Regions from separate parts of the Streptomyces sp. NPDC026500 genome, predicted to be linked through region 2. Evidence: riboswitches for the same ligand, from Rfam matches in the RefSeq annotation. Region 2 holds a riboswitch; each other region holds the start of a gene.

Region 1 (3,267 bases), on a different contig from region 2:
AGGAGGGCCCGACAGCCGAGGAAATGGAGCGCGCGCAGGCCCAGTTGGAGCGCGAGTGGCTCGACCGGCTCGGCACCGTCGCTGGCCGCGCCGACGAACTGTGCCGGTACGCCGTCCTGTTCGGCGACCCGCAGCTCGCCCTGACCGCCGTGCAGCGCGTCCTCGACGTCACGGCGGAGGAGGTCCAGGAGGCCGCCAAGGCCCGCCTGCGCCCCGACAACCGCGCGGTGCTCGTCTACGAGCCGACCACCGCCGAAGCCACCGACGCGGCTGACTCCGCCGACGAGACCGACGAGGAGGCGGCGAAGTGACCGAGCTCGCCACCATGGACTTCCACCCGCAGCCCCAGGCCGGCCGGCCCAAGCCGTGGGCGTTTCCCGCCCCCCAGCGCGGCACCCTGGACAACGGTCTGACCGTGCTCCGCTGCCATCGCCCCGGCCAGCAGGTCGTCGCCGTCGAGGTCATCCTCGCCGCGCCGCTGGAGGCCGAGCCCGCGGGCCTGGACGGCATCGCCACGATCATGGCGCGCGCCTTCTCCGAGGGCACCGACAAGCACTCGGCCGAGGACTTCGCCGCCGAACTGGAGCGCTGCGGCGCCACACTCGACGCGCACGCCGACCACCCCGGTGTACGCCTGTCCCTCGAAGTCCCGGTCTCGCGCCTGGCCAAGGCGCTGGGCCTGCTCTCCGACGCGCTGCGGGCCCCCGCGTTCGCGGACAGCGAGGTCGAGCGGCTGGTGCGCAACCGGCTGGACGAGATCCCGCACGAGACGGCCAATCCCGCCCGTCGTGCCGCCAAGGAGCTCTCCAAGGAGCTGTTCCCGGCGAGCGCGCGCATGTCGCGCCCGCGCCAGGGCACCGAGGAGACCGTCCAGAAGATCGACTCCGTGGCCGTACGCGCCTTCTACGACAGGCACGTACGCCCCGCGACGGCCACCGCCGTCGTCGTCGGTGACCTGACCGGTGTCGACCTCGACGAGCTGCTCGGCGACACGCTGGGCTCCTGGACGGGTTCGTCCGCCGAGCCGCGTCCCGTGCCGCCGGTGAGCGCCGACGACACCGGCCGCGTGATCATCGTCGACCGCCCCGGCGCCGTCCAGACGCAGCTGCTCATCGGCCGGGTCGGCGCCGACCGGCACGACCGCGTGTGGCCCGCCCAGGTGCTCGGCACCTACTGCCTCGGCGGCACCCTCACCTCACGTCTCGACCGCGTCCTGCGCGAGGAGAAGGGCTACACCTACGGCGTACGGGCGTTCGGCCAGGTCCTGCGCTCCGCGCCGGACGGCACCGGTGTCGCGATGCTCGCCATCAGCGGCTCGGTGGACACCCCGAACACCGGTCCGGCCCTCGACGACCTGTGGAAGGTGCTGCGCACCCTCGCGGCCGAGGGGCTGACCGACACGGAGCGCGACGTCGCCGTGCAGAACCTGGTGGGTGTCGCGCCCCTCAAGTTCGAGACGGCGGCAGCCGTGGCGAGCACGCTCGCGGACCAGGTCGAGCAGTACCTGCCGGACGACTACCAGGCGACGCTCTATCAGCAACTGGCCGCCACCGGCACGGTGGAGGCCACCGCGGCCGCGGTGAGCGCCTTCCCGATGGACCGTCTGGTGACCGTCCTGGTGGGCGACGCCGCGACGATCGAGGAGCCGGTCAAGGCCCTCGGAATCGGTGAAGTCAGCGTGGTGGCCGCCGAGTAGGGCCCGTGCGACCGAGGAGGGCCCTGGTGACTGAAGAGTCGTCAGGGCTCTCTTTTTCCCGCATGCGGTCCCCAAGATGTCCGTATTCGTGCGGGAGTTGCCCTTCTGCCCTGTGGGATGCGTTACAAAAATCGTGATCCGTTTGTTGTTCGAATGACACCACGTTTAGCGTCGGTCCGGCTGTTCGCCACGCACTGCGCCGCGCCCGCGGCACCGGACAGTCATCGCCGAGTCCCCTATGGCGCGAGTCAGGGGAGCCGGGGACCCACACGTAGTCCCTGGGGTGAATCGGACGCCCTCCCCGGAGGGGGTCCGTAGGAGACCTTCCTGCTCCGAACCCGTCAGCTAACCCGGTAGGCGAGAGGGAAGGAAAGGATCAGCCCCTACATGGCGTTCACCTGTGGCACCGGCAAGCATCGTCGTCCGAGCCGGGTGCACAGCACCACCACGACCGCCGTCGGGGTCGCGGCGCTCACCACCACCGGTGTGATCGGAACCCTGGCCGCCCCCGCGTTCGCGGCGGAAGCCTCCGTCGAGCAGACCGGGCTGACCCAGGCCGTCACCCTCGGCGACTCGGTCGCCGACCAGATCGACGCCCAGGCCTTCGCCCAGCAGCGTGCCGCCGACGAGGCCGCCGCGCGGAAGCAGGCCGAGCAGACCGCGCGCAAGCACGCCGCGGAGCAGGCCGCGAAGTCCCGCGAGGCCAAGGAGCGCGCCGCCCGTGAGGCCGAGCGCAAGCGCCTGAACACGTTCGTCATCCCGATCACCGGTTCGTACATCTCCACCGGCTACCAGGCCAGCAGCAGCCTCTGGTCCTCCGGCAGCCACACCGGCGTCGACTTCCACGCCGCGTACGGCACCTCGGTCCACGCCGTGGGCTCCGGCACCGTCGTCACGGCCGGCTGGGGCGGCGCCTACGGCAATCAAATAGTGATCAAGATGCACGACGGGACGTACACCATGTACGGCCACCTGTCGTCCATCGGTGTGTCCGTGGGGCAGACGGTCACTCCGGGGCAGCAGATCGGCCTCTCCGGGGACACCGGCAACACCACCGGACCGCACCTTCACTTCGAGGCCCGTACGACCGCGGAGTACGGCTCGGACATCGACCCGGTCGCGTACCTGCGCTCGCACGGAGTCAACGTCTGACGACCGCTTCGCGGCTTCTTCACCGCTTTTGATGCCCCGGCTCAACGAGCCGGGGCATCATCGTTTCCGGAGGCCCTCTGTCCAAAAAATATCCATGGATTCAGGCCCGCCATCGGAAATTCAGGCTTCCTGCAATAGAGTCACTGAACAAGCGTCAATCGATGGCGTTTCGCGGGGATTAAAGCGGAGGTCGGTCATGCGTATTCCGGCGCACTCGGTATGCACGGCGATCCGTGACGACATCGTCGCGGGTGTCTACGAGCGCGGCGGCCGGCTCACCGAGGAACTGCTCGCGCGGCGCTACGGCGTCTCGCGCGTCCCCGTGCGCGAGGCTCTGCGCACCCTGGAGGCCGAGGGCTTCGTGGTCACCCGCCGGCACGCGGGCGCGTGCGTCGCGGAACCCAGCGAGCAGGAGGCCG
Region 2 (3,267 bases):
GCACCTCCGGCTTGTCGAAGTGCGTGTAGTAGAGGTCGATGTGGTCGGTGCCCAGACGGCGCAGCGACGCGTCGGCCGCGGCCTTGATGTTGGCACCGGACAGCCCGGGGTACGCGGGGTGCTGGCTGACCTTGGTGGCGACCACGATCTCCGCACGGTTGCCGCGGGTCTTCAGCCACTTGCCGATGATGGTCTCGGACTCGCCGCCCTCGTTGCCCTCGACCCACGCCGAGTAGGAGTCGGCGGTGTCGAGGAAGTTGCCGCCGGCGGCCGCGTAGGCGTCGAGCACGGCGAAGGACCGGGTCTCGTCGGCCGTCCAGCCGAAGACGTTGCCGCCGAGGGAGAGCGGGAAGACCTCGAGGTCGGACGAACCGAGCTTGCGAAGAGAAGTCATGTACGACGTCAACACCCGTGCCGGATGCATGTATTCCGCGCTCACTCCGGACGGGCCGGTGCGCGCAGGCGTCCGTATCCGCCTGACCGGCGGTCCTGACGTCGGGGGGGATGACGTCAGGGCCGCCGGAGATCGGGGAGGACATGCGTACGGCACGCGTCAGGGGTCACACCCGCCCGCGTCGGACGCCGTACGGCTCGTACGGCTCAGGAGCCCGTACGGATCAGGGGTTGAGGCCCTTGCTCTGGAGCCACGCCATCGGGTCGATGCCGGTGGCGGCGCCGCCGGGGTGCACTTCGAGGTGCAGGTGCGGCCCGGTGACGTTGCCCGTCGCGCCCACGCGTCCGATGACATCACCCGTGGCGACCTTCTGGCCCACGCTGACGCTGATCGACGACTGGTGGCAGAACCACAGCTCCGTACCGTCGTCGAGGGTGAGGATCGTGCGGTAGCCGTACGAACCCGCCCAGCCGGCCTCGGTGATGGTGCCGCTGTGGATCGCCTTGATGAGCGTGCCGGTGGGCGCCGCGAAGTCGAGGCCGGTGTGGTAGCCGGAGGACCACATGGAGCCGGCCTCGCCGAAGCGCGAGGTCAGGGTGTACGAGGAGGTCGGCAGCGAGTAGCTCTTGGCGAGCTCGGCGAGTCGCTCGGTCTCGGCCTTCGCCTTGGCCTCCTCCTCCGCCTTCTGCTTCGCGGCGGCGGCCTTGGCCTCCGCGTCGTCCTGTTGCTTGGCGGCGAGCGCGACGGCCTTCTTCGCGGCGGCGGCCTGGGCTGCCTGCTGCGTGGCGGTGTCGGCCTGGTTCTGCTGCGACTGGGCCTGCTGCATGATGCGGGAGCGCAGCGCCTCACCCGCGTCCGTGGCACCCTGCGCCGCGTCGGCGCTGGTCAGACCGGCATTGGTGAGCGGAGTCGTGGAGCCCTTGGGGGCGCTGGATCCACCGTCCGATATCAGGGCCTTGGCGGACTGGGTGACCGACGACAGGTCGGGCAGCGAGATCGAGACGGGCGGCTTGCCCGGCGCGGCGCTGGCGATGCCACCCGCGCCGACGGCGGCTATGACGCCTACGCCGAGAACCGTGGAGCTGCGGGCGAGTCCTCCGCCGCGCTGCTTGCCCGTGCGGTGCCGGCCGCGGACGGGAAGAACGGAATCCTCGGTGGGGTTCCACTCCTCCCAGGGGCCCTCGTCCTTGCCGTAGCCGAAGGTATGTGTGTCATTCGGCGCGAACGAGGTCGGCTGAGCGGGCCGGTCGGATGCCACGTGGGCGCACTCCTTTGCTTCCTTGCCGCCTACCGGGTTAGCTGACGGGTTCGGAGCAGGAAGGTCTCCTACGCGCGTATAGCCACCGTGTTCCCACGGCGGAATACGCTCGATTCACCCCAAGTTGATGGTTCCCCGGTTCCCTTGCGGGATTCGGCACGTGCGCACGGAGCCACCTCTTGTGACGGCTGTAACGACCGCGCTGCGTTATCGAACGTTAATAGACTCAGGCACCGAATTCCAAGCTGTTCGGGCTGATCATTAACGGCTTTTGGCCTGGACTTTGAGGTCATGAGCGGTGAAAAACGGGCGAGTTGACCCTATCCCGTCGACACGGATTCCCTTGACGGTATGTCAGATGTTATGCGGAGGGGAACGGTCCGATCACCGTTCGTGACCATGCCTGAAATGGCCGTACGTGTGGCACGCGAAGGACCTCCCGAGCTCTGCGGAGATCCCCTCAGCGAGCACCCGTCAAAAGCGCCGGACGGCGAGCAGCGCCATGTCGTCCGTCAAAGCGCCGCCCGTATGCCGGCGGACCGCCTCGGAGAGGGCGGTCAACAGCGCGTCGGGGCCGGGAAAGACCCGTCCGGCCAGCCACGCGGCCGGATCGTAGAACGTCCCGCGTGAATCGCGGGCCTCGGACAGCCCGTCCGTGTGCAGGAGCAGCATCGCCCCGCGCGCAAAGCGGCTCTGTACCGCCCGGTCGGGCCAGGTTCCCAGCTCGCTCATCCCGAGCGGCAGCGCGAAGGGCTCGGCGCCGAGCGTGACGAGCGTGCCGTCGGGATGCAGGAGCAGGGGCGGCGGATGGCCGCGGTTGACGATGCGGACGACGTCCTCGTCGCGCGGGATCTCCGCGAGGACGGCGGTGGTGAACTCCTCGAACGCGTCAGGGCTCTCGTGCAGGGTGCCCGGGCGCGTCAGCGCCCGCTCCAGGCGCCGTGCGACCGCCTCCAGTGTCGGCTCCTGCTCGGCCGCCTCCCGGAACGCGCCGACCACCACGGCGACGGCGGCCACCGCGGTCATCCCCTTCCCCCGTACGTCCCCGACGACCAGCCGCACGCCGTACGGGGAGTCCTGCACCGCGTACAGGTCACCGCCGATGAACGCGTCCTCCTGAGCCGCCTCGTAGCGGGCCGCGACATCGAGGCCGTCGATCCGCTCCGCGGGCTCGGGCAGCACGGCGCGCTGCGCGAACTCGGCGATCTCCCGGACGGAGGCGAGCCGTTCGTCACCGCGCCGGACGACGATGTTGAGGAGGACGGCGAGAATGGCGGCCGTCGCCACGGTGACCGTCTCGGTGACCGCGTCGACCTGAAGGACGATGCCGAGCAGAGAGTGGACCAGGAACACCGCGCCGACGGCGCCGACGCCGGCGAGGACGGTGCCACGCAGCGAGTAGAGGGGCGCGGCGACCAGGGGTGCGGCCGTGAAGAGGGGGGCCGCGGTGTAGTCACCCGGGGTGAAGTAGTCGTAGAAGATCCCGGCGACGACGAGCAGCGCGGGCAGGGTCCGGACGAAGGCGCGCGCGAAGGAGATCCTGCGGGAACCCGCTGCCGCCGGAGCGGGCAACGGGGCGTTCCTGGGCCCGCGGCCGCCGGACGACGGCCCGTCG
Region 3 (3,267 bases), on a different contig from region 2:
CAGGTGCGCGTTCGGGCCGCCCAGGTAGCGGAAGAGCGGCAGGTCGGACGCCTCGGAAGCGGCGTGCGCGACGGCGAGCGAGACGCCGAGGATGGCGTTGGCGCCGAGCGAGCCCTTGTTGTCGGTGGCGTCCAGGTCGAACATCGCCTGGTCGATCAGGCGCTGCTCGGTGGCGTCGTAACCGACGAGCTCCGGGCCGATCTGCTCGATGACGGCGAGGACGGCCTTCTCGACGCCCTTGCCCTGGTAGCGGTTGGGGTCGCCGTCACGAAGCTCGATGGCCTCGAACGCTCCGGTGGAGGCGCCGGACGGAACGGCGGCACGACCCGTGCTGCCGTCGTCGAGGCCGACCTCGACCTCGACCGTGGGGTTGCCTCGGGAGTCCAGGATTTCCCGGGCTACGACGACGTCGATGGACGGCACGAGCATCTCCTTCTGGGATGTGACGCGGGTATGCGGGGCTTGGCAGCCCTGCGGGATGAGCCTATCCGGCCCAGGGGGATCGGCCAGCCGATCGACCACCCCTTGAGCAGAAGTGAGAGTACATATTGTTCCTGAACGGAACAAAAAAAGAAATGAAAAACCCCGCTCCGGCGCGTGCGGGGGAACACGCACCGGAGCGGGGAGCCCGTGGGGACGGGGCCCTCACCAGGCCTCCGAGGTGGAGGCCCGGCCGATGAGGGAGCTGTCATTCAGCTGGGGCGATGCTGCGCACGGCCGGGACCACGGTCACCCTCCGCCGAAGGCGACCCCGTCGGGCCGGCGTGCGGCCGCGCTCAGCGGAGGTGCAGCTGCTGGCCCGGGTAGATGAAGTCGGCGTCGGCGACGATGTCCTTGTTCAGCTTGAACAGCTTCTGCCAGCCGCCCTTGACGTGCTTCTTCTCAGCGATCGAGCTGAGGGTGTCACCCTTGACGACCTTGTACTCGCCGTCACCCTTCTTGACCTTCTTGCCGGTCGGGGTGGTGACGGTCTTCTGGGCGGCGGGGCGCTCCGCGGAACGGGAGGCGGGCTGCTCCGTCGTACGGGTGGTGGGGGCGCTCTGCGAGCCGCTCGACGAGGAGGAGCCGGAGGAGGTCGACGGGGCCGAGGCGCCACCGCTGTACGCGGCGCTCGACAGGCCGGTGCCACAGGTCGGCCAGGCACCCTTGCCCTGGGCGGCGAGAACCTTCTCGCCGATGGTGATCTGCTGCGACTTCGAGGCCTGGTCGGCGGTCGAGGCGTAGGCGGTGCCGCCGTACGCGGCCCAGGTGGAGGCGGAGAACTGCAGGCCGCCGTAGTAGCCGTTGCCGGTGTTGATCGACCAGTTGCCGCCGGCCTCGCACTGGGCGACGGCGTCCCACTCGGAGGCGGTGGCGGCGGAGGCGTTGCCGACAGCCATCAGCGGGGCGGCGATGGCGACGCCGGTGACACCGGCGAGCGTGGCGACGCGGGTGGCCTTGTTCGGGCGGCGGTGCTTGCCCTTGCTGGAAAACAGCATGGAGTGATCCCCTCACCGACGCCTGCGAGGTGAGCTGTCGGGTTCGGGCCGGTTGAGTTGCCCGGCCGCGTGTCGTCGACCCCGTCTCCAGGACGTCCGACACGCGACTTAACCCCAAGCCGTTTCCGGGTGTCTCTCAACTCCCGGACGCGGCGCCTACCTTGGGTCCCCCGCTCCTGCCTACGGCGCATGACGCGACGACTGTTCCCGTACGGCCGCTGGCAGGATTCGGCGTTGTGACCGTCGGGGCCCGCTGTGGCGAGCGGTCACGACCGTAAGCAGTCGATCGGCGGAATATCAAAGACGATCAGGGCTTCTGAGACTCATGTCTCACTCGCACCAAACCGGACATTCCACAGCGAACCATGACGTGAACTCCCGCTAGTTCTGCACCGTTTCAGCAGTGCCGGCAATGCTCCGACCGGGGACGACGAGGCCGGGACCGTCGGTCGCCGCCGCGCCGTACGAGGCGGACAGGTCGCCCGATCCGCCTTCGAGGCCGAGGACGTCGGAGACGTTCCAGAGATTCGTGCCGGCGTCCACGACGTACGGGTTGTCGACGGCGTCGCTCGGGGCGCTCGAGGCGTGCCGCCCCGTGGCGTTGTCGGCAGGGCTGCCGGTCGCGCTCTCCGCGGCGTCTCCGCCACGATGCCGCCCGGTGCCGGCGCTCGCGGCGTCGGAGGCACTCGAAGAGGCGTGCTTCTGTCCGGACTTGCCCGACTCGTCACCCTTGTCGGTCGCTCGGGCCGAGGCGCTGGGGCTCGGCGAGGCGTCGGGCTTCCCGGCGCCATGGGTCGCACCCGAGGATTCACCCGAATCGGTCGAACCAATCAGATCCGACAAAGAAGATGAACTGGGCGAAGTGGACAAACCGGAAGAGCCGTGTGAGCCGGCGTCATTCCCGCCACTCGACGAACCGTCGGCCACGCCCGTGTCGACCTGGACCTCGGCCGAGCCCTTGCTGAGACCGGAGAGCGGTCCGCAGGTCGGCCAGGCCGCGAGACCCTGGTCGTCGAGCAGCTTCTCGGCGACGGCTATCTGCTGCGAGCGACTGGCCTGGTCGGCGCTCGGGGCGTACTCGAGACCGCCGTACGCCTCCCAGTCCTCCTGGTCGAGCTGGAGCCCGCCGTAGTACCCGTTGCCCTGGTCGGCGCTCCACGCGCCACCGCTCTCGCACTGCGCCACCCGGTCCCAGGTGGTCCCGTCGGCCGCGCTCGCACCCGACGCGGCGAGCAACGGGATGACGATGGCCGATCCGGTCACTCCCGCGGCGACAACGAGGGCAGGGGCTTGACGAGGGCGACGGTGACGGCCGTTCCCGGAGAGCATGCGGAAACCTTTCGCGTGACAGCGGGGGACCACCGCGGCTCCAGCGAAGTAAGAAGCGGAGCCGCCGCGTTGATGGGTGAACGTAGCCGGACTCGATCACTTGTCACAAGTCGATGCAGTACAGATCACGTGAAGATCACAGATTTGATGGATCGTCACGTTCCGGTAGCCGGAAAGGTGCCCTTTCCGGTATTCGGGAGAACTTCCCGGAAAGGGGTTCCGAAGGGTCGCCGATGAACCGATCAGGGACTATTTGACCGGGGTGAACTCCACAGGAAGCGTGCGCAATCCACGCATAATGAGCCCCCCGCGCCAGCGCAAATCGGCCGATTCTCCTGCGAGTTGGAGGTCGGGCAGGCGGTTGAGGAGCGTGCCGAGCGCGGTCTGCCCCTCCAGTCGGGCGAGCGGAGCGCCCAGGCAGTAGTGGATGCCGTGGCCGTAGCCCAAGTGCTGAAGGTCA

What was found. Region 2 has a riboswitch for cyclic di-AMP ahead of ACZ4N5_RS00080 (M23 family metallopeptidase). Riboswitches for the same ligand answer to the same signal wherever they lie in the genome.
Region 1: it holds a riboswitch for cyclic di-AMP, as region 2 does, so the genes downstream of both, ACZ4N5_RS14040 (M23 family metallopeptidase) here and ACZ4N5_RS00080 (M23 family metallopeptidase) in region 2, are expected to answer to the same signal.
Region 3: it holds a riboswitch for cyclic di-AMP, as region 2 does, so the genes downstream of both, ACZ4N5_RS29335 (transglycosylase family protein) here and ACZ4N5_RS00080 (M23 family metallopeptidase) in region 2, are expected to answer to the same signal.

What each region holds. Positions count from the first base shown of each region.
Region 1 covers NZ_JBVHQB010000006.1:254,761-258,027, reverse strand. The annotation lists gene ACZ4N5_RS14050 (M16 family metallopeptidase) at 1-311, shown strand, start outside; gene ACZ4N5_RS14045 (M16 family metallopeptidase) at 308-1,696, shown strand; cyclic di-AMP (ydaO/yuaA leader) riboswitch at 1,912-2,071, shown strand; gene ACZ4N5_RS14040 (M23 family metallopeptidase) at 2,084-2,848, shown strand; gene ACZ4N5_RS14035 (GntR family transcriptional regulator) at 3,045-3,267, shown strand, end outside.
Region 2 covers NZ_JBVHQB010000001.1:23,873-27,139, forward strand. The annotation lists gene ACZ4N5_RS00075 (aldo/keto reductase) at 1-394, opposite strand, end outside; gene ACZ4N5_RS00080 (M23 family metallopeptidase) at 618-1,652, opposite strand; cyclic di-AMP (ydaO/yuaA leader) riboswitch at 1,665-1,821, opposite strand; gene ACZ4N5_RS00085 (PP2C family protein-serine/threonine phosphatase) at 2,127-3,224, opposite strand.
Region 3 covers NZ_JBVHQB010000018.1:104,360-107,626, forward strand. The annotation lists gene eno (phosphopyruvate hydratase) at 1-429, opposite strand, end outside; gene ACZ4N5_RS29335 (transglycosylase family protein) at 777-1,478, opposite strand; cyclic di-AMP (ydaO/yuaA leader) riboswitch at 1,483-1,676, opposite strand; gene ACZ4N5_RS29340 (transglycosylase family protein) at 1,860-2,741, opposite strand; gene ACZ4N5_RS29345 (cytochrome P450 family protein) at 3,057-3,267, opposite strand, start outside.